Regions from separate parts of the Pantoea sp. UBA4549 genome, predicted to be linked through region 2. Evidence: predicted binding sites of a transcription regulator. Region 2 holds the regulator's gene; each other region holds the start of a gene.

Region 1 (6,513 bases), on a different contig from region 2:
TGCAACTGCATGTTTGAACGGATTATTTCTGCCAGTCATCCACTAAATTCTGACCGGGCAGCGGCGACAATGAGGCTGCGTTGTTTACCCGCACCAGCCTGCCTGGCCCGCTACTGTACCGCTGTGTCGCTTTCACTTCCTGATTAACCCGGTTAACAGCAGATTGTCCCCGTTGCAAAATATTCGCTAGACTGCAAAAGCAATGAGTGACTTAACAGGCAAACTACATAGTGAACACATTTAAACTTTCTGCATTTATGCTGCTTTCTCCTGCGCTGGTGAGCGCATTTGCAGCCCACGCTGATCCGCTGTCGCTGGGCGCCTCTGTTATCTATGCTCAATCACCTTATCGTGGCGGACAGGATCGTTATCTGCCCGTACCGGTGATTAACTATGAGGGTGAAAACTTCTGGTTTCGCAGTCTGCAGGGCGGCTATTACCTGTGGAAAGATCCGCAGAATCAGCTGTCACTGACGCTGCTCGGTTCGCCGCAGCAGTATGACCCGGATGATAACGATCTTGGCGACATGAAATCCCTGGACAAGCGTCGTATGACCCTGATGGCGGGCGGCACCTACCGCCATGTCGCGCAGTGGGGGATCCTCCGCACGGCGTTACTGGGTGATGTGCTGAATAACAGTAATGGCATCATCTGGGATCTCACCTATCTGTACCGCTTTGAATTCGGCGCATTCAGCCTGACACCCGGTATTGGCGCCCTGTGGAACAGTGCAAATCAAAACCGTTACTACTATGGCGTTTCTTCGCATGAGAGTGCCCGCAGCGGTATTGCACAATACCGGCCGGATGACAGCTGGTCGCCTTATGTGGAGCTGAATGCCAGCTACCAGCTTAGTCAGAACTGGAACGCCAGCTTTTCCGGGCGCTACACGCGTTTTGATGATGAAATCAAAGATAGCCCGATGGTGGATAAAAATGGCCAGGTCACGCTCTGGACCGGCCTCAGTTACAGTTTCTGATGCACTTTCGCAACGCCTGATATCAGGCGTTGTTTTTTTATAGCTCTACAGCGCAGGAGGGATGATGAAAAACGTCTGGATCAACGATGCTTCACTGCCCGCTATCGGGCAGGGCACCTGGTATATGGGGGAAAACCCCTCGCTGCGTGGTCAGGAGATCGCGGCGCTGCAGGCGGGGCTTGCGGCCGGTTTGCAGGTGATAGATACGGCAGAAATGTACGCCGACGGGGAAGCTGAGAGAGTGGTGGGTGAGGCGCTGCAGGGGCGGCGTGACAGCGCCTGGCTGGTGTCAAAAGCCTATCCGTGGAACGCCGGTGAAGCTGATATCACCGGGGCGTGTGAACGCAGCCTGCAGCGACTTAACACCGATTATCTCGATCTTTACCTGCTGCACTGGCGCGGTAATATTCCGCTGGAAGAGACTATTCGCGGTATGGAGAAGCTGGTGGCGCAGGGAAAAATACGCAGCTGGGGCGTCTCAAATTTTGACAGCGACGATATGGAAGAGCTGTGGGAAGAGCAGGGCGGCTTCTCCTGCGCGACTAACCAGGTGCTGTATCATCTCGCATCCCGCGGGATTGAGCATGAGCTGCTGCCGCTCTGCCAGCAGCGCGCGATGCCGGTGATGGCCTATTGTCCGCTGGCCCAGGCGGGGCGGCTGCGGCAGGCGCTGTTTGATAACGCCCAGCTGCTGGAACTCGCCCGGCATAAGCAGATTAGCGTGGCCCAGCTGCTGCTCAGCTGGGCGATCCGGCATGACGGCGTCATGGCGATCCCTAAAGCGGGAAGCGTTGCACACGTCCAGGAAAACGCTGCGGCGCTGAACGTTACGCTCAGTGCCGACGATCTCGCGTTACTCGATCAGCTCTTTCCTGCTCCGCAGCAGCGCGTACCGCTGGATGTGGTTTAAGCGGGTTTAACGCCGCGCACGCGCAGGGTTGTCCCCAGGCGGGCAGGGGTTTCGCCCGCGCTTTTCAGTGGCTTATTTATGCGCGCCGTTTCCACACAGACCATGGTTTTATAACCGTCATTTGGCATGTCCGCCATGCTGCAGGAGAGTTCCGGACCCGGATTCCAGGTGACAACGTCACTTTGATAATGGTGATAAACCTCAATCTGCCGGCTGCCGCCGCTATCTTTGATTACGCTGCATTCGTCAGGCGCGGTATAAATGCGATCGATTCGCCCCGGATAGCGCTGCACGCCATCGCTGTTTTCGCCCGGTGAGTTATCTGCCACTTTATCAATAAAGGTATGTCCCAGACCGCTTACGGCTGTGCCGGCAATGTCGGTCACGCTGAAATAAGCATGCAGTGCAGCTGTCGCCTCAAAATCGCCCCAGGCTTCGAGTTCGATCTCGCACTGCTCTGCCAGCCGGAAACGTGCCAGCAGCGTAAAATCATGAGGCCAGAGCTTTTTCGTCTGGCTGTTACTTTCCAGCGTAAATGTCAGCATAACGGCGTCTTCATTTTCATCGTGTGCCGTCAGCGTCCATGGCTGGGTGCGGGCAAACCCATGCGCCGGTTCGCCGGCAGGACCAAACCACGGCCAGCAAATCGGCACGCCGCCGCGAATCGCTTTACCTGTCCTGAATGCACTTTTATCACTCAGCCAGATAACAGGTTGCTGACCGCTGGGCTGCCAGGCGAGCAGATGTGCGCCCTGAAGCGCGATAGCCGCACGAACTTTTGGATGACTGATAACCACTACCGGCAGATCGTCCTGCTGACGCAAAGACAAATAAGGGGTTATTTGCTCAGTCACAGGCAATGTAAAAAGCGTATTTGGCATCGTTCAGCCTCTGTTTGTCTGGTCGAAAAAAAAGGGCGACCGAAGTCACCCTTATCTGTATAGCCTGGTTACTTATTTAGCAGCAACCAGCGCAATCAGGTCGAGAACCTTGTTGGAATAACCGGTTTCGTTATCGTACCAGGAAACCAGTTTTACAAAGTTGTCATTCAGCGCAATACCAGCTTTGGCATCAAACACTGAGGTCAGCACTTCGCCGTTGAAGTCTGTAGAAACCACGTCATCTTCAACATAGCCCAGCACATCTTTCATTTCGCCTTCTGAAGCTGCTTTGATAGCTTCACAGATTTCTTTGTAAGTTGCTGCTTTTTCCAGACGAACGGTCAGGTCAACCACAGAGACGTTAGGCGTAGGTACACGGAAAGCCATACCGGTCAGTTTGCCGTTCAGCTCTGGCAGTACTTTGCCCACTGCTTTTGCTGCGCCGGTAGAAGATGGGATGATGTTCTGTGCTGCACCGCGGCCGCCGCGCCAGTCTTTGTGTGACGGGCCATCCACAGTTTTCTGGGTAGCAGTGGTAGCGTGCACGGTGGTCATCAGGCCTTCAACGATACCGAATTTGTCGTTGATGACTTTTGCCAGTGGTGCCAGGCAGTTGGTGGTGCAGGATGCGTTAGACACGATATCCTGACCCGCATACTTATCAAAGTTTGCACCGCGTACGAACATCGGGGTGTCATCTTTAGATGGGCCGGTCAGAACCACTTTCTTCGCGCCAGCAGAGATATGTTTACGCGCGGTTTCGTCAGTCAGGAAGATCCCGGTTGCTTCAGCAACAACGTCAACGCCTGCTTCGTCCCACTTCAGGTTAGCCGGGTCTTTCTCAGCGGTAACACGGATTTTCTTACCGTTAACAATCAGCGCGCCATCCTGTACTTCTACGGTGCCGTCGAAACGACCATGCGTAGAATCGTATTTCAGCATGTAAGCCATGTAATCGGCGTCGAGCAGGTCGTTGATCGCAACGATTTCGATGTCTGAACGCTGCTGAGCAGCACGGAAAACGATGCGACCGATACGGCCAAAACCGTTGATACCTACTTTGATAGTCATATATTCCACCAGCTATTTGTTAGTGAATAAAAGGTTGACTGTAAAATTACAAAAACCTTACCAGGCGTCAAGCGGAATCGTGTCAATTGTTGCGACAGGTCAATTCCAATGCCAGGAATAATCTGTAATGCAACCGCTTGCGCACCTGTTTTACAGCGCGTCTATCTTACGCTGATTAGCGTGTGAAAAGGGAAGTTTGTCACAAAGAGTGATCGTCATCACAAAACCACGCTGCAGCAGCCAGAGCAGAAAAGTTCGCACAAAAAAAACGGCGGGCAATGTTGTCCGTTTGTTAGAATAGTAGCTGATTTCTACAGAAAGATACTCTGGAAGCAAAAATGGCAAAAGATACCGCATCTGAAGCAAAAATCGGCCAGCTGTCGGAAATGCAGCGTTACGTCACGCAGCATCGGGGTACGGAGCCACCCTTTACCGGCGCGCTGTTACACAACAAACAGGATGGCATTTATCACTGTCTGGTCTGTCAGGCGCCGCTGTTTCTGTCAGAGAGCAAATATGATTCGGGCTGTGGCTGGCCAAGTTTCTACCAGCCGGTCAACGATGAGGCGATACGTTACCTGGAAGATGACTCGCACGGCATGCATCGGGTTGAGATCCGCTGCGGCAGCTGTGACGCGCATCTGGGTCATGTGTTTCCGGATGGGCCGCAGCCCAGCGGTGAGCGTTACTGCGTTAATTCCGCTTCGCTGAGCTTTACTGACGAGCAGGGCAAACAGCAGGAGGGATAGGATGAATCAGGAACTGAATGCGATGCTGGATGCGATGACGCCTGAGATTTATGAACGACTGGCAACCGCAGTTGAGACGGGTAAATGGCCTGATGGCGTTGCGTTAACGCAGGAGCAACGCGAGCACTGTTTACAGCTGGTCATGCTGTGGCAGGCGCGTCATAACGAGTCGCCGCAGCATATGAGCATTGCCAAAGGTGGCGATATCGTGACGAAGTCTAAAAAGCAATTGAAAGAAGAGTTCGGCATTGAGCCGGATGTCACGCGCATCAATCTGCACTAAGAAAACAGGCTGGTATTCCAGCCTGTTCTTCAGATTATTTCCGCACCCTGCGCCTGCATTTGCGTTAGCGCTATCTCACTGTCTTCCGGACTGAGATTCACGCCACGGCAGCCCTCTTTAACGACCTGAACGTGATAACCGAGCTCCAGCGCATCCAGCACGCTATATTTCACGCAGTAGTCGGTTGCAATTCCCAGCATAACCAGATGCGTGATGTCGCGTTCGCGCAGCCAGTTATCCAGCTCAGTTTTGCGCCGGTGTCCGTTATCAAAAAAGGCGCTGTAGCTGTCCACGTCGACATCGCCGCCTTTATGAAATACGGCGTCAATCAGTGAGCGATCAAGATCGGGATGGAAATCGGCACCCGGACTGTTTTCAATACCGTGGTCCGGCCACCAGATCTGCGCCAGCCCGTTGAGCTCACCCAGCGTATAGACAGGCTCGCCGGATACTGAGGCAAAGCTGCCGTGATTGGCCGGATGCCAGTCCTGCAGGGCCACGACACATTCGCCGCGCTGGCGAAACTCACGTGCATAGCGGTTTGCCACCGCTACGGTCTCATCACCTTCGCGCACGGCCATCGGCCCGCCGGGGCAAAAGTCATTCTGGATATCGATAATTATCAATGCCCGCTTCATATCATTTTGCTCCGTTCAATCCTCAGTCAGTTCGCCACGTAAGTTCTGCTGCATTCTGGCACGAATTTCCTCAGGGCTAAGATCCTGACTTAATAAATAGTGCAGTTTTGTTAACGTGGCCTCAACGGTAAGATCAAAACCGCTGATCACGCCGGCATGCTCCAGCGCATTACCGGTGGCATAGCCGCCCATATTCACTTTGCCGGACATGCACTGCGTCAGATTAACCACAATGATACCGCGCTGGCTCGCCTGCTGAAGCTCATGCAGGAACTCAGCGTTTTGCGGCGCATTGCCCACTCCGTAAGAGCGCAAAATCAGCGCTTTAACCGGCTGGCGCAGGAAGTTGCGTACTACATCTGCAGAAATACCCGGATAAATGGTTACCACACCAATAGGCTGCGGTGTGATGGGATGAACCACCAGCTGGCCTGTCTGCTGTGGCGCGGGAGGCGTATTCAGACGACGGATATGAATACCCGCTTCCAGCAGCGGCGGGAGATTAGGTGAGGCGAAAGCGTTAAAACCGTCGGCGTGCGCTTTTGTGGTACGGTTGCCGCGGAACAGCGTGTTATTGAAAAACAGTGCCACTTCATTAATCGGATAGTTAGCCGCGACATAAAGGGAATTCAGCAAATTTTGCTGACCATCAGAGCGCAGTTCCGCCAGCGGGATCTGCGAGCCGGTAACGATGACCGGTTTCGCCAGATTTTCCAGCATAAAAGAGAGGGCTGATGCGGTGAAAGCCATGGTATCGGTTCCATGCAGAATAACAAAACCGTCATAAGCGTCATAATTCTGGCGGATATCATCTGCAATCGCCTGCCAGTCCTGCGGCGTCATATCGGAAGAGTCGATAAGTGGCGCATATTCGTGAATTGTAAAATCCGGCATCTCCGGCCGGTGGAACTCAGGCATGTTGGCCAGCTGCTGCTGAAGATGGCCTGATACCGGTACATAGCCCTGCGCGGAGCGCTGCATCCCGATAGTACCGCCCGTGT
Region 2 (6,513 bases):
CACTGCGGCCATAGCCAGATCATACCGGCGAATGCAATCAGACATCCCATCAGCGTATCCATCATGCGCGGCAGCAGAAACTGAGCACCGTTCAGCGACAGCAGCTGCAGTGAATACACCGCCGTCACGGTAAAGCCAATCATCGACCAGCCATAATATTTGCGCGTCACCAGATAACTGGCCAGCGTGATGGCCAGCATAAACAGCAGCGCGATCGACTCCGGTACGGCGAAACGCAGCGAGGCGGCGGCAATCAGGAGTCCGGCAAAGGTCCCGAGCGCCCGGTGCTGAATGCGCACGCGCGTAGCGCTGTAGCCGTTCTGACTGACAAACATAATGGTCATCAGGATCCAGTAGGGCTTGGGAATATTGAAAAACAGCGCAATAAAGCTGCCGAACATCAGCATAACGGCAAAGCGGGCTGCGCTGCGCAGGGCGCCGGACCTGAACGACAGATAGCTGCGCAGGGCGGGCAGCAGCGGCAGACGCCGCTGGCGATCGGCCATCAGGTCGCGCGTATAAAGCGGTTTCTGAGTGCGCAGCACGCGGGCGATACGGCTGAAATGATAAAGACAGAAGTGACCAACCGGATTATCCGGATGCTGCCGCGCTATCTTTTCCAGCGCGCTGAGCGGCTTTTCCATCTGAAAGCGGGCGGGCAACTGATGATAGAGGATGGCATCCGCCAGCAGCCTGAGCTGTGCCGAAATGGTTTTTGCATTCCAGCGGATAACGGCTTCGGCATGACTCTGCTCGACCAGCTTCTGCACTTTCTCCGGCTGGTGCAGGCTGACAGCGATGTGCTCCTGCAGATCGAGTGCCACCTGGAAAGCACGCGTCAGCCGCTTATGGCTGTTGTCGCGACTGGCAGAGAGCATATGCATCTGCTGATAGCAGGTGGTGATCAGATCAACTGCTTTCTGCTGACGCGCCAGCAGCGGTGGCAGCGCTTTCTCCGGATCGGTCAGCTGCGTCAGCAGGGTATATTTGGCATCGCAGTAATCCGCCAGTTCACGATAGAGCAGGCTCAGCGTTTCACGCATCGGCTGCTCTTTCCACAGCCAGTACCAGAACCAGTTAAACAGGCCATACCAGAACGTGCCGCCAATATAGAGCAGCGGCGGCACCCAGATCGGCATGCGTCCTGCCAGACTCAGCGTAAAAATAGCGGCAATCAGCGTGCCGGGCAGCAGACGTCCGTGCAGCGGGCTGATTTCGCCCGTCACGCCAATAAGCAGCGGCAGCACCAGCATAATAAGCGGCAGCGGGATCGCGGCGTCAGTGAGATACTGGATCAGGAAACTGCCGGTGGCGAAAAGCGTACCGCCCACGATCAGACGTTTGAAAAAACGTTTATGCGGCGTATCAAGGCCGGCAATATTGCAGCAGGCGGGCACCAGCGAGAACAGCAGGCCTTTTTGCAGATCGCCACACAGCCATCCCAGCGCGACAGGCAGGCACAGCACCAGCGTCTGACGCAGAGCGTAGTTGACTTCGGGATGGTAGATGATTCGGCGCCACATCAGCTTATCGCAAACAGAAACGGCGTGATGGTGCCATCACGCCGTGGGGGTGAAACAGCTTAGCGGGTGCCGTAGACGACGATGGTTTTACCGTGTGCGGAGATCAGATTCTGATCTTCCAGCATTTTCAGGATGCGGCCAACGGTTTCCCGTGAGCAACCCACGATCTGACCAATCTCCTGACGGGTGATTTTAATTTGCATACCGTCAGGATGCGTCATGGCATCCGGCTGTTTAGCCAGATTAAGCAGCGTCTGTGCAATGCGGCCGGTAACGTCCAGGAAGGCCAGGTTACCCACTTTTTCTGATGTCACCTGCAGGCGACGTGCCATCTGCGCCGACAGGCGCATCAAAATATCCGGGTTAACCTGAATCAGCTGACGAAATTTTTTGTATGAAATTTCAGCAACTTCGCAGGCTGTTTTCGCACGCACCCAGGCACTGCGCTCCTGGCCCTCTTCAAACAGGCCGAGTTCGCCGATGAAATCTCCCTGATTGAGATAGGAGAGGATCATCTCTTTGCCTTCTTCATCTTTAATCAGTACCGCAACGGAACCTTTAACGATGTAGTAGAGCGTTTCTGCTTTTTCACCCTGATGAATCAGCGTGCTTTTGGATGGATATTTGTGAATATGGCAATGGGACAGGAACCATTCGAGTGTAGGGTCTGTTTGCGGTTTGCCGAGAACCATTCGCTATTATCCTCTATTGTAATCGTGCCCAAAATACAGGGGCATTCATTCCCTGTCAGGCGATGAAATCGTCCAGCGCGTCCTGTTAATAAAAATTATCCGGGCGGATGTGTAAGCTCTGCTTTTGATTCTGCCCGTCTTCATCAGCCACGACGAAGAAATTTTCAGCTCTGTTTGTAGCACAGCTTTTGCAGGCTGTCTTGTGTTGTCTCGCTTCAGCAGGCGGGCGATTGCTGTTTGCCGGATGAACGCGTACTCTGGCGCAAAACGCCGCTTCAGGAGAAAGAATAATGCAGGCACGTGTAAAATGGGTGGAAGGGCTGACCTTTCTCGGAGAATCCTCATCGGGACATCAGTTATTAATGGACGGGAATTCAGGCGATAAAGCGCCAAGCCCGATGGAGATGGTACTGATGGCGGCCGGTGGCTGCAGCGCGATTGATGTGGTGTCGATCCTGCAAAAAGGGCGCAATGATGTGGCTGACTGTGAGGTCAAACTCACCTCAGAACGGCGTGAAGAAGCGCCACGTATTTTTACACAGATTAACCTGCATTTTATCGTCAGTGGAAAAGCGCTGAGCGAGAAAGCGGTAGCGCGAGCGGTTGACCTGTCGGCAGAAAAATATTGCTCGGTGGCGATCATGCTCGGCAAAGGCGTGGAGATCACCCATAGCCACGAGGTGGTTGAGCTGTAACAGGCGCCGCTGCACGTCCCTCTGTACCCGTGAAACAGGCTATGCAGGGTCGCCATTCATGGCGACCGATGTTACGCCGACTGGCAGGCACTGACCCTATTCAATCCGCTTGCCTTCGATGAGCCGCTGCACCAGCGGCATCATAATCAGCTCCATCGCCAGCCCCATCTTGCCGCCCGGTACCACCAGCGTATTCATATGCGAAATAAACGATCCCTGAATCATCGCCAGCAGATAGGGGAAAGCGATGCCTTCCAGGCCGCGAAAATGGATCACCACAAAACTCTCATCCAGTGAGGGGATCTCGCGGGCGGCGAACGGATTGGAGGTATCAACGGTCGGTACGCGCTGAAAGTTAAGGTGCGTGCGGGAAAACTGCGGCGTAATGTAATTGATGTAATCTTCCATCGACCGTACCACGGAATCCATTACCGCTTCGCGCGAGTGGCCCCGTTCGCTGGTATCGCGCACCAGTTTCTGGATCCACTCAAGGTTAACGATGGGCACCACGCCAACCAGCAGGTCAACATGCTCTGCCACGTTATGCTGCTGTGTGACCACCCCGCCGTGCAGGCCCTCATAAAACAGCACGTCGGTGTTTTCCGGCAGCGGCTGCCAGGGGGTAAACGTGCCCGGTACCTGATTCCACGGCACCGCTTCGTCATAGGTGTGCAGATATTTACGCGACTCTCCGATGCCGTTTTCACCATAATGCCGGAACGTCTGCTCCAGCAGGCCAAAATCATTGGCGTCCGGACCAAAATAGCTGATGTGACGGCCCAGATCGCGCGCTTTACGGATCGCCATATCCATTTCCGGCCGGGTATAGCGATGAAAACTGTCGCCTTCTACTTCGGCCGCATGCAGCCCCAGCTGCTGAAAAATTTTACGGAAGGCAAGGCTGGTTGTCGTGGTACCGGCGCCGCTGGAACCGGTAACGGCGATAACGGGGTGTCTGGCTGACATACGGGTGCTCCCTGTGAGATCGGGCGATGAGCATTGTTACCATGAATTATCCGGCAGCGCATCAGCCACGAAACTCGCGCCGCGGCATAATATTGACCGTTTCATGCAGCTCAGACCAGACCAGCACCACCTCGCCCTGCTGCAGCTGGCGGCGCACGTCAGCGACTTTCTGCGCCAGGCTACGCTCCTGCTCACCGTAGTCAGTGCCTTCGCGCAGGACAAAACTTTCAATCAGGTTTTCCAGCGTTGTTACTTCCAGTTCCTGCCACGGAATAATCACAATTGTCCATCCAGATAAGTTGAGAGCCACTCCGGCACGCGCTGCTCCAGCCACATATGGGGTTTAAGCAGGCTGCCGCCGACAAAGCCAACGTGTCCACCCTGCTGCGTCAGCTGGTACTCAATTGTGGCAGACAATTGCTGCGGCTGCGGGATCACCGCGTCTGTCATAAAGGGATCGTCTTTGGCGTGAATGATCAGCATCGGCTTGCGCACGCCGGTCAACAGCGGCAGGGCGCTGGCGCGCTGATAGTAATCGCTGGCGTCGAGAAAACCGTGCGCGCGGGCGGTGATCGCATCGTCAAATTCGCGCAGACGACGAAACGCGCGCAGCTGCAGCACATCAACCGGCAGCGTGCCGGGCCAGGCGCGCAGTTTGCGCATTGCATTCTTTTTCAGCTGCGTCAGCAAATAATGCTGATAGAAGCGGGAAAAGCCGATATCCAGTTTTTCACTGCAGGGCGCCAGCGCCAGCGGCGCGGATATCGCCACGGCTGCATCCAGCGGTGCCTCGTTGCCCTGCAGGCCGAGTAAGCAGGCGAGCATGTTACCGCCCAGCGATACGCCCACCGCCGCCGTCGGCACGCTGCCCCATTCCCGCCGCAGCCAGTGCAGGAAATAGGTCGCGTCTTCGGTTTCACCGGAGTGATAAATGCGCTGCAGCCGGTTAGGTTCGCCGCTGCAGCCGCGGAAGTGCATGACCACACCAAGCCAGCCGCGCGCTTTACACGCCTGCATCAGACCGTGTGCGTAAGGGCTGCGAAAGTGGCCTTCAAGCCCGTGGAACATCACCATGCGCGGTTTGTGTTGCGCCCGGGCCGGATCCTCGCTCCAGGCGAGATCGACAAAGTCGCCATCCGGCAGCTCCAGCCGCTGCCAGTGGGGTCTGAGCGTGACGCGCCGCCGCAGCAGGCGCGGCAGCAGGGTCTGCAAATGCGCATTGCCGAAGCCGCGCAGCGGAACAAAAGGATTGCCGGTGACGCAATCTAAATAACCAGGGATAGTGCTTGTCTGATGCATAACTCGCTGATAGCTTCGATGGGTTGTCTGCTTTTAAGGATGAGGAGCATCCGGATACTCATGGAACTCAGTCTTTTTTTGTCGATGTTAGGTTTTCTCTGGGTCGCGGCCATCACGCCGGGGCCCAATAATATGTTACTTACGGCCTCAGGTGCTAATTTTGGCTTTCTGCGCACGCTGCCGCTGCTTATTGGTATCATGCTGGGTATGCAGGTGATGTTGCTGATGGTGGCATTTGGTATCGGCGGCCTGATTCTGCTCTACCCGTCGCTGCATCTGGTGCTGAAGATTGCCGGCAGTCTCTATCTGCTCTGGCTGGCGTGGAAAATTGCGACGGCCACTTATGAGACGCTGGAAACCGAAGATCGCTCGGTAAAGCAGATGCCCTTCTGGCAGGGCGGACTGCTACAGTTAATTAACCCTAAAGCCTGGCTGATGGCGCTGGGAGCGATAGCAAGTTTCAGTCTGGCGGGGGCAGCCTATCAGCATTCCGTGGTGGCGATCAGCATGGGGATGGCGCTGGTGAATCTGCTATCCGGCCTTATCTGGATGGGATTTGGTTCACTGATTGGCCGCCTGCTGCACAGCCCGCGCGCCTGGAAACTGTTTAACCTGGCGATGGGCGCCCTGACCGCTGCCTGTGTGCTGCTGATCTGGCGCTAGGTTAGCTGGATGCGCGCTCCAGACGCTGCCAGGGGAGCACTTCGTGCACGATAGCGGTATGCGGCTGGCGAATGCGGTTCAGCAGTAGCTGCACGCTGCGGGCACCCATCTGATTCATCGGTTGCGCGATGGTGGTCAGCGGCGGATTCAGGCTACTGGTAAACGGAATACCGTCAAAACCCACCACGGCCAGATCCTCCGGTACGCGCAGCCCTGCTTCCAGCGCCGCGTGAATAACACCCACGGCCAGCACATCTGACACAGTAAAAATGGCGTCGGGCGGAGAGGGCTGTGCCAGCAGCGTATGCAGCGCGGCGCTGCCCGCTTCGCAGGAGATATCTTCCGCATACGCTACGCGATTCCACGTCATATTCAGCGCTGTCAGCGCCTCGCGGTAGCCGCTTTCACGCTGATGTGAATAGAGATAGCGCATGTCGCAGTTGACCAGCGCAATCTGTTTTCGGCCTTTTCCTGCCAGGTACTGCACCGTCTCAAAGGCCGCCTGCCGGTTATCAATGGTCACGCTGGATGCATTAATAGAGGGATCATATTCGGCGCACTGCACCCACGGCGCATCGCCAATCAGATCTTTTAATCCCTGCAAACAGGCGGCGGCATCCATGGTGATCACACCATCAACGACCTTGCCGGCCAGCAGCGCCAGATAAGCGGTTT
Region 3 (6,513 bases), on a different contig from region 2:
TTGGTCTGATTGTCACCCACTCCCTGTTCAACGGCCCCTATTTCAGCGAACTGCTTTATCAGACTGCCACCCTGACCAATAACTACGGGCGCCAGCTGATCCTGGCTGACGGCAAAACCAGTGCCGACGATGAACGGGCGGCGATTGAATTTCTGCTCGATCTGCGCTGTGACGCCATCATTATCTATCCGCGCTTTCTGGATACGGCCGCGCTGGAAGCGCTGATTGAGCAGCACGCCATTCCGATTATGGTGGTCAACCGGCAGCTGACGCAGCATGCAGAACACTGCGTCTGGGCGACCCATCAGCAAAACACCTTTGATGCCGTGTGTTATCTGATCCAGCGCGGACATCAGGATATCGCGTTCATTACTGGCCTGCCGGGCTCGCCCACCGCTGCCGCGCGGCTGGCTGGTTATCAGCAGGCGCTGGCTGCTCATCAGCTGCCCTTTGAGCCTGCCCGGGTCGTCCAGGGCGCCTGGACCTCGCTCAGCGGCCAGCTGGCCACGCAGCAGCTGCTGGCATCAAAGGTCACGTTCAGCGCACTGATGGCGAGCAATGACGATATGGTAATGGGCGCGGCGCTGGCGCTGCATGCGGCCGGGAGGCGACTGCCGCAGGATGTCTCACTGATGGGTTTTGATGACATTAATATGGCCGCTTTTTTTCTGCCGCCGCTGACCACGGTACATGTCCCGGTCGCCGAAATGATCCAGCACACGCTGGCGCAGCTGGTCGCAATGCTGGAGGGGAAGCCTGTGACGGTGTTGCCGCCCTTTAGCGGGCGGCTGATTGAACGCGCGTCGGTCGCTGACGGACCGGCGCGGCGTAACGCGATCAGTAGCTGACCGCGTCGTCGAGCGTGGCGCCGTTGCTGGCAATCAGCTGCTGATACCAGAAAAAGCTCTTTTTACGATAGCGCGCCAGATCTTTCAGGTCATGCTCATCGCGGTTCACATAGATAAACCCGTAGCGTTTACTGATCCCCTGATGCGTACTGACCAGATCGATCGCTGACCACGGACAGTAGCCAAACAGCGCCACGCCGTCCGCAATTGCCAGCCGCAGCTGCCGCAGATGATCGCGCAGGTAGGCGATACGGTAATCATCGTGTACTTTGTTGCCCGCCTCCAGCGTATCAAAGGCACCCAGACCATTCTCCGTTACAATCAGCGGCAGCGCATAGCGCGCGTAGATCTCACGGGCGGTAATGCGAAAGCCGACCGGATCGATATACCAGCCAAACTGATTCTGCGGCAGATGCGGATTATTGCAGCCGACATACACCGTGCTGTCGATCCCCGCCATCTGCTGATCCGCTTTTTGCTTACTGTTCAGTTCACCACGGGCGGCATCCGGCAGGTCAGCGCTGACGGTAGCGGAGGCATAATAGTTGAAGGCGATAAAATCAGGTTTGCCCGCTGCGATGGTCTCCATATCGCCCGCTTCAATCTCCGGCAGCCAGCCACGCTGCTGCAAGAACGCCCAGACCACCGCGTTGTAGCGTCCGTGTACCGCCAGATCGAGATAGAGCCAGTTGCGGATCGCTGAAAAGTTGTCGGCGGCCAGCACATCTTCCGGCCGTGAGCTGGCGGCGTAGACGCAGGAGATATTGGGCGCCGGACCAATTTTTGCGTCCGGCAAACGCTGATGGCAGGCGATCATCGCCCGCGCCTGTGCCAGCATCATATGGTGATTCTGCTGATAAAGGCTGCGCTGCACATCTTCTGTGCCTTCTGCCAGCGTGCCGATGACCTCCCCCTTGAGGATCATCATGTTCTGTTCATTGATGGTCAGCCAGTATTTTACCTGTTTGCCATAGTGTTCAAAGCAGGTCACGGCAAAGCGCTCGAAGGCCGCTACGGTGCGCCGGTTGGACCAGCCGCCTGTCTGCTGCAGCGCCCACGGCAGGTCAAAATGATAGAGCGTGACCAGCGGTTCAATGCCGTGCCGGCAGATTTCATCAATCAGCTGCTGATAAAACGCCACGCCCGCCGGATTCAGCTCGCCGTCGCCGTCGGGGTAGAGGCGGCTCCATGCGATGGAGAACCGGTAGGTTTTCAGCCCCATTTCGGCCAGCAGCGCAATATCCTCTTTAAAGCGGTGATAGTGATCGCTGCAAACGGTAAAGTCAGTGACGTTATCACTGAAACGCGCATGGTCAATGACTGACGGTCCTTTGCCATCCGCATTCCATGCGCCCTCAACCTGATACGCTGAGGTTGATGCGCCCCAGAGAAACCCCTCCGGAAACGCACCGGGATTGTGATGCTGCATAGCTGCTCCTTACTGTTGTGCCGCCAGTTCACGACGTAGCTGAATGATCTCTTCTGCCAGTTCGCGGCAGAGCATGGCGTTCATCAGGTGATCCTGGGCATGCACCATAATCAGGTTAACCGGAATTTTCCCGCAGCCTTCATCAGCCCCAATCAGTTCCGTCTGGATACGATGCGCCGCTTTCGCTGCCTGCGTGGCGGCCGTGAGCTGTGCGTCTGCGTCACTCCACGCCTGATTACGCGCCGCGCGCAGCGCCTGCATGGCGCAGGAGCGCGCCTCGCCCGCCTGAATAATCAGTTCCATTACCGTGCTTTCATCAATTTCCATCATGACTCCTTAGCCAGTTGTGCAGCTGCGGCCTGCTCCTGCTCCTGTTGCAGCAGCTGTCGCTCATACATTTTGAAAAACGGGTAGTAGATAAGCGTGGCAATCGCCACCAGCACGGCGATCAGCACAATCACGCGCCAGTCCCAGCCGGTTGACCAGGCTGCGCCAATCGGGGCGGGCGTGGTCCACGGCGCCAGCGACACCACGTGATTGATCAGGTTAGTTTTGGTGGCGGTCCAGGCGATCACGGCGTTAACCAGCGGCGCAAGCAGAAACGGAATAAACAGAATGGGGTTCATCACCACCGGTGAGCCAAAAATTACCGGCTCGTTGATGTTAAACATGCTGGGCACAATACTCAGCTTGCCAATTGAACGCAGATGCGCTGACCGGCTGCGCAGATAAAGCAGCACCAGTCCCATGGTGGAACCGGAGCCGCCTATCACGATAAAAAACTGCCAGAAGGGTTCAATAAACACGTGCATGACCGGCTCTCCGGCGTTCAGCGCCTGCTGATTCAGCCCGAGATTGGTCAGCCAGAACGCCTGCAGGATCCCTCCTACGATCACCGCACCATGAATGCCGGCAAACCACAGCATATGGCACAAAAGCACTGCAATCAGTACCGCAGGCAGTGAGTCCGACGCGGAGATGACCGGCGCGAAGATGGCCATAATCGCCTGAGGCAGCAGCATGCCAAACTGCGCCTGCACCCACAGGCTGAGCGGAAACAGCGTCAGGAAAATGGCGACAATCGGGATCAGCAGATCAAACGACTGACGAATTTTCGGCGGAACCTGCTCGGGCAGCTTAAAGCCGATATGGTGTTTCTGCAGGAAATGCATCATTTCCGTGGCGAACAGCGCGACCAGAATCGCCGTGAAGATCCCTTCACCACCCAGCGAGCCCACCGGCAGCGTCTTATCGCTCTGGGGAGCGGCCACCACCAGGAAAGCCATCAGCGACAGGCTGGCCGCCATAAAACCATTCATTTTGTAGCTGCTGGCAAGGTTATAGGCGATAGCACTGGCGATATAGAGCGCCATAATGCCCATTGTCATGTTGTAGGGCATCATGATCTGCGCTTCGTGCGCCCGCACCATACCCAGCCACCACTGTGCGAAGGCCCATGAACTGTCGGCAGAAAACGGCGGATGGGCAAACAACAGCATAAAGGAGCCGACAATCAGAAACGGCATAGAGGCGATGAAACCATCGCGAATTGCGATCACGTGACGCTGGCTGGAGAGGCGTCCGGCAAATGGACTGATCCGGTTTTCAATGACGCCAAATAAAGATTCGCTGATGCTGCTCATGGGCAAGCTCCTTGCAACAGGCAACAAGAGAATTAACCTGCACAGCGGCTGTGCAGGCGGAAGAATTATTTGAGTGCAGGCGTTATTTTCAGGCGTGAATCAGCTTTAAGGAATCCGCTAATATTTTCTCGCCATTCATCATGCCGTAATCCATGCTATTTATCACGGCAATAGGCTTATTAAGCTGCTGAGCTATCGGAGCAAAATCAGCCAGTTTATATTTGATTTGCGGCCCAAGCAGACAGCAATCAACATCCTGAATTTCATCGTTAAACTCTTCTATTCCCACCGCTTTTATCTCGACATCAACACCCTGCTCTTTTGCCGCTTTTTCCATTTTCTGCACCACCATGCTGGTGGACATTCCGGCGGCACAGCACAGTAAAATTTTTGGCATGATCGTTTCCTCTGAATGGCGTTTAATTAACGAATACACAGCCAGCAGATTTTCTGCAACCGGTTTCAGATCTGGATACAGAAAGTGTGAGAAATATCAAAACTCAATCCGGATAAATTAAGTGGCAAAGAAATAATGCAGGATGGTGATTATATAATGGCAGGTGCGTAATCGCATGAGAAAGCCGTCTGGCAGACGCCGCAGTTCAGTTAACGGCTGCGGCGCTTACCGGACGGCTGACGCTATCAGGAGATAGCAGACTCTTTGTGTTTATCTGCTTCGAAGTGACTCTTGAACTGCTCGTAAATGGAAATCATATTTGACGCATCGCCATGCAGGGGGCTCAGTTTTCCGGCACGGACCAGCTCAATAACCAGCTGCAGGGCAGCCTGTTTTGGACTGCTGGCAGGATGGGCAATATCAGACATGCTTTTCTCACTCATTTAAAGGGGTCAGCTGCACAGTTTAGCCTGGATTATGCCGGGTTTGGATGCGCAGCGCGCTGCTATCAGACCGTTCGGATAAAAAAGCCGCTCAGGGTGTTCATTGACCTGTGAGGCAATTGTCTATACTGGATCAAAAAAGGGAACACACAGCCACACATTCCGTACCAGCGCGAAGGTGTTAAAGGAGCCGGTTATGCTGATTGGTTTTGTTTTATTAGTGAGTGCCTGCGGGCATGATGCCTGTGACGCGTTACCGGTGTCAGAGCGTATTTATCCGACGAAAACGGCCTGTGAAACCATGGCCAATCGTATCTATAAAGTGCGCCCTAATGTGGTCTTACTGTGTGGCGAAGTACATCGCTGAATTGAGACCAGGATTTGCTGCATTGCGCACATTTTAGCCAGCTGCCATTGCAAGCACTGGCAATAAGGTTCAAAATATAAGCTGTTTTACACTATCATCGTTGTGAATCCCATGAAGAAATCGCGCCCCCGCCGTCCTGCCGGACGCTGGGTTTATTACATTTTGTATGACGGTATCCTCTGGCCCTGCCCGGTACGCTGGGAGTGGGAAAATGGCTTTGATGGCTGGCTACCCTTCTACTATTCACCCACGTTTGAGTTTGTGGCGGGCGATCCGCGCAAGGCGTATCGTATTGCGCGCAGCAGCCTGCGCAACGTGCGCGAAGCACTGCATGATGCAGAGTATGCCTGAGGGCAGAAACAACGATGCGCCCGCAGGCGCATCGTTAAAGCATTGACCGTTACGCGTTGCGCAATCAGTTATTCAGCGTGTAATCCAGCGTAATTTCCGCATTCAGCAGCTGCGATACCGGGCAGCCTGCTTTCGCTTTCTGAATAATCTCGTCAAACGCGTCTTTATCCACACCTGGCAGCGAAATCGTGCTGGTGAGTGCCACTTTGGTAATAGCAAAGCCTTCGCCTTTTTTATCCAGCGAGACATCAGCGGTGGTGTCGATACTTTCCGCTTTGTGGCCGGCATTGCCCAGCATCAGCGACAGCGCCATAGAGAAACAGGCAGCGTGTGCAGCACCAATCAGCTCTTCCGGGTTCGTGCCTTTCTGGCCTTCAAAGCGCGTATTAAAACCATACGGCTGCTGATTCAGTACGCCACTCTCTGTGCTGACGGTACCTTTACCTTTGATATCACCTTCCCAGTGGGCCGATCCTTTCTTGTGAATGGTCATGTCATTCCTCCTGTTAGTGGACAGCACTCAGTATAGACAATCCACTCTGTTTTGCCTGGCTCAGCGTACCGCGCGCGGACGTGCGGGCTGTAAACCCGCCTCGCTCAGCAGTGCATTAGCCTGCACCAGCGACTCCTGCGTAATATCGGCGATCGATTTTGCACCGGTCAGCGTCATCGCTACCCGCATCTCTTTTTCAATCAGCGTCAGCAGATTCTCCACGCCGCGCTGGCCGTGTGTGGCGAGCGCATAGATAAAGGCGCGCCCCAGCAGTACGCTGTCGGCACCCAGCGCCAGCATGCGCACCACATCCAGACCGCTGCGAATGCCGCTGTCTGCCAGAATGGTGATATCGCCTTTAACCGCATCGGCGATGGCCGGCAGCGCCCGCGCGGAGGAGAGTACGCCATCCAGCTGCCGTCCGCCGTGGTTAGAGACCACGATGCCGTCAGCGCCGAAACGCACCGCGTCGCGCGCATCTTCCGCATCCAGGATCCCTTTAATCACCATCGGCCCCTCCCAGAAGTCGCGGATCCACTCCA

What was found. The regulator CRP, encoded in region 2, controls carbon source genes, mostly activating them, when cyclic AMP is high. The targets are predictions, from matches to a motif close to ATGTGANNNNNNTCACAT.
Region 1: the regulator CRP is predicted to act here: its motif matches at 4,049-4,066, upstream of msrB (peptide-methionine (R)-S-oxide reductase MsrB).
Region 3: the regulator CRP is predicted to act here: its motif matches at 4,402-4,419, upstream of B3041_RS03330 (PTS sugar transporter subunit IIB).

Annotation. Positions count from the first base shown of each region.
Region 1 is NZ_DGLH01000009.1:250,764-257,276, forward strand. Features, by position in the region: gene B3041_RS07895 (MipA/OmpV family protein) at 231-980, shown strand; gene B3041_RS07900 (aldo/keto reductase) at 1,045-1,890, shown strand; gene B3041_RS07905 (D-hexose-6-phosphate mutarotase) at 1,887-2,771, opposite strand; gene gapA (glyceraldehyde-3-phosphate dehydrogenase) at 2,844-3,842, opposite strand; gene msrB (peptide-methionine (R)-S-oxide reductase MsrB) at 4,181-4,591, shown strand; gene B3041_RS07920 (YeaC family protein) at 4,593-4,874, shown strand; gene pncA (bifunctional nicotinamidase/pyrazinamidase) at 4,904-5,512, opposite strand; gene ansA (asparaginase) at 5,528-6,513, opposite strand, start outside.
Region 2 is NZ_DGLH01000012.1:123,793-130,305, forward strand. Features, by position in the region: gene B3041_RS12400 (YccS/YhfK family putative transporter) at 1-1,523, opposite strand, end outside; gene crp (cAMP-activated global transcriptional regulator CRP) at 1,583-2,215, opposite strand; gene B3041_RS12410 (OsmC family protein) at 2,506-2,910, shown strand; gene B3041_RS12415 (phosphoribulokinase) at 3,007-3,876, opposite strand; gene B3041_RS12420 (YheU family protein) at 3,938-4,156, opposite strand; gene B3041_RS12425 (hydrolase) at 4,153-5,175, opposite strand; gene B3041_RS12430 (LysE family translocator) at 5,236-5,838, shown strand; gene B3041_RS12435 (LacI family DNA-binding transcriptional regulator) at 5,840-6,513, opposite strand, start outside.
Region 3 is NZ_DGLH01000006.1:3,956-10,468, reverse strand. Features, by position in the region: gene B3041_RS03350 (LacI family DNA-binding transcriptional regulator) at 1-848, shown strand, start outside; gene B3041_RS03345 (glycoside hydrolase family 1 protein) at 838-2,277, opposite strand; gene B3041_RS03340 (PTS lactose/cellobiose transporter subunit IIA) at 2,287-2,604, opposite strand; gene B3041_RS03335 (PTS sugar transporter subunit IIC) at 2,604-3,920, opposite strand; gene B3041_RS03330 (PTS sugar transporter subunit IIB) at 4,009-4,317, opposite strand; gene B3041_RS03325 (hypothetical protein) at 4,563-4,745, opposite strand; gene B3041_RS03320 (hypothetical protein) at 4,957-5,127, shown strand; gene B3041_RS03315 (hypothetical protein) at 5,239-5,478, shown strand; gene B3041_RS03310 (OsmC family protein) at 5,543-5,971, opposite strand; gene lldD (FMN-dependent L-lactate dehydrogenase LldD) at 6,032-6,513, opposite strand, start outside.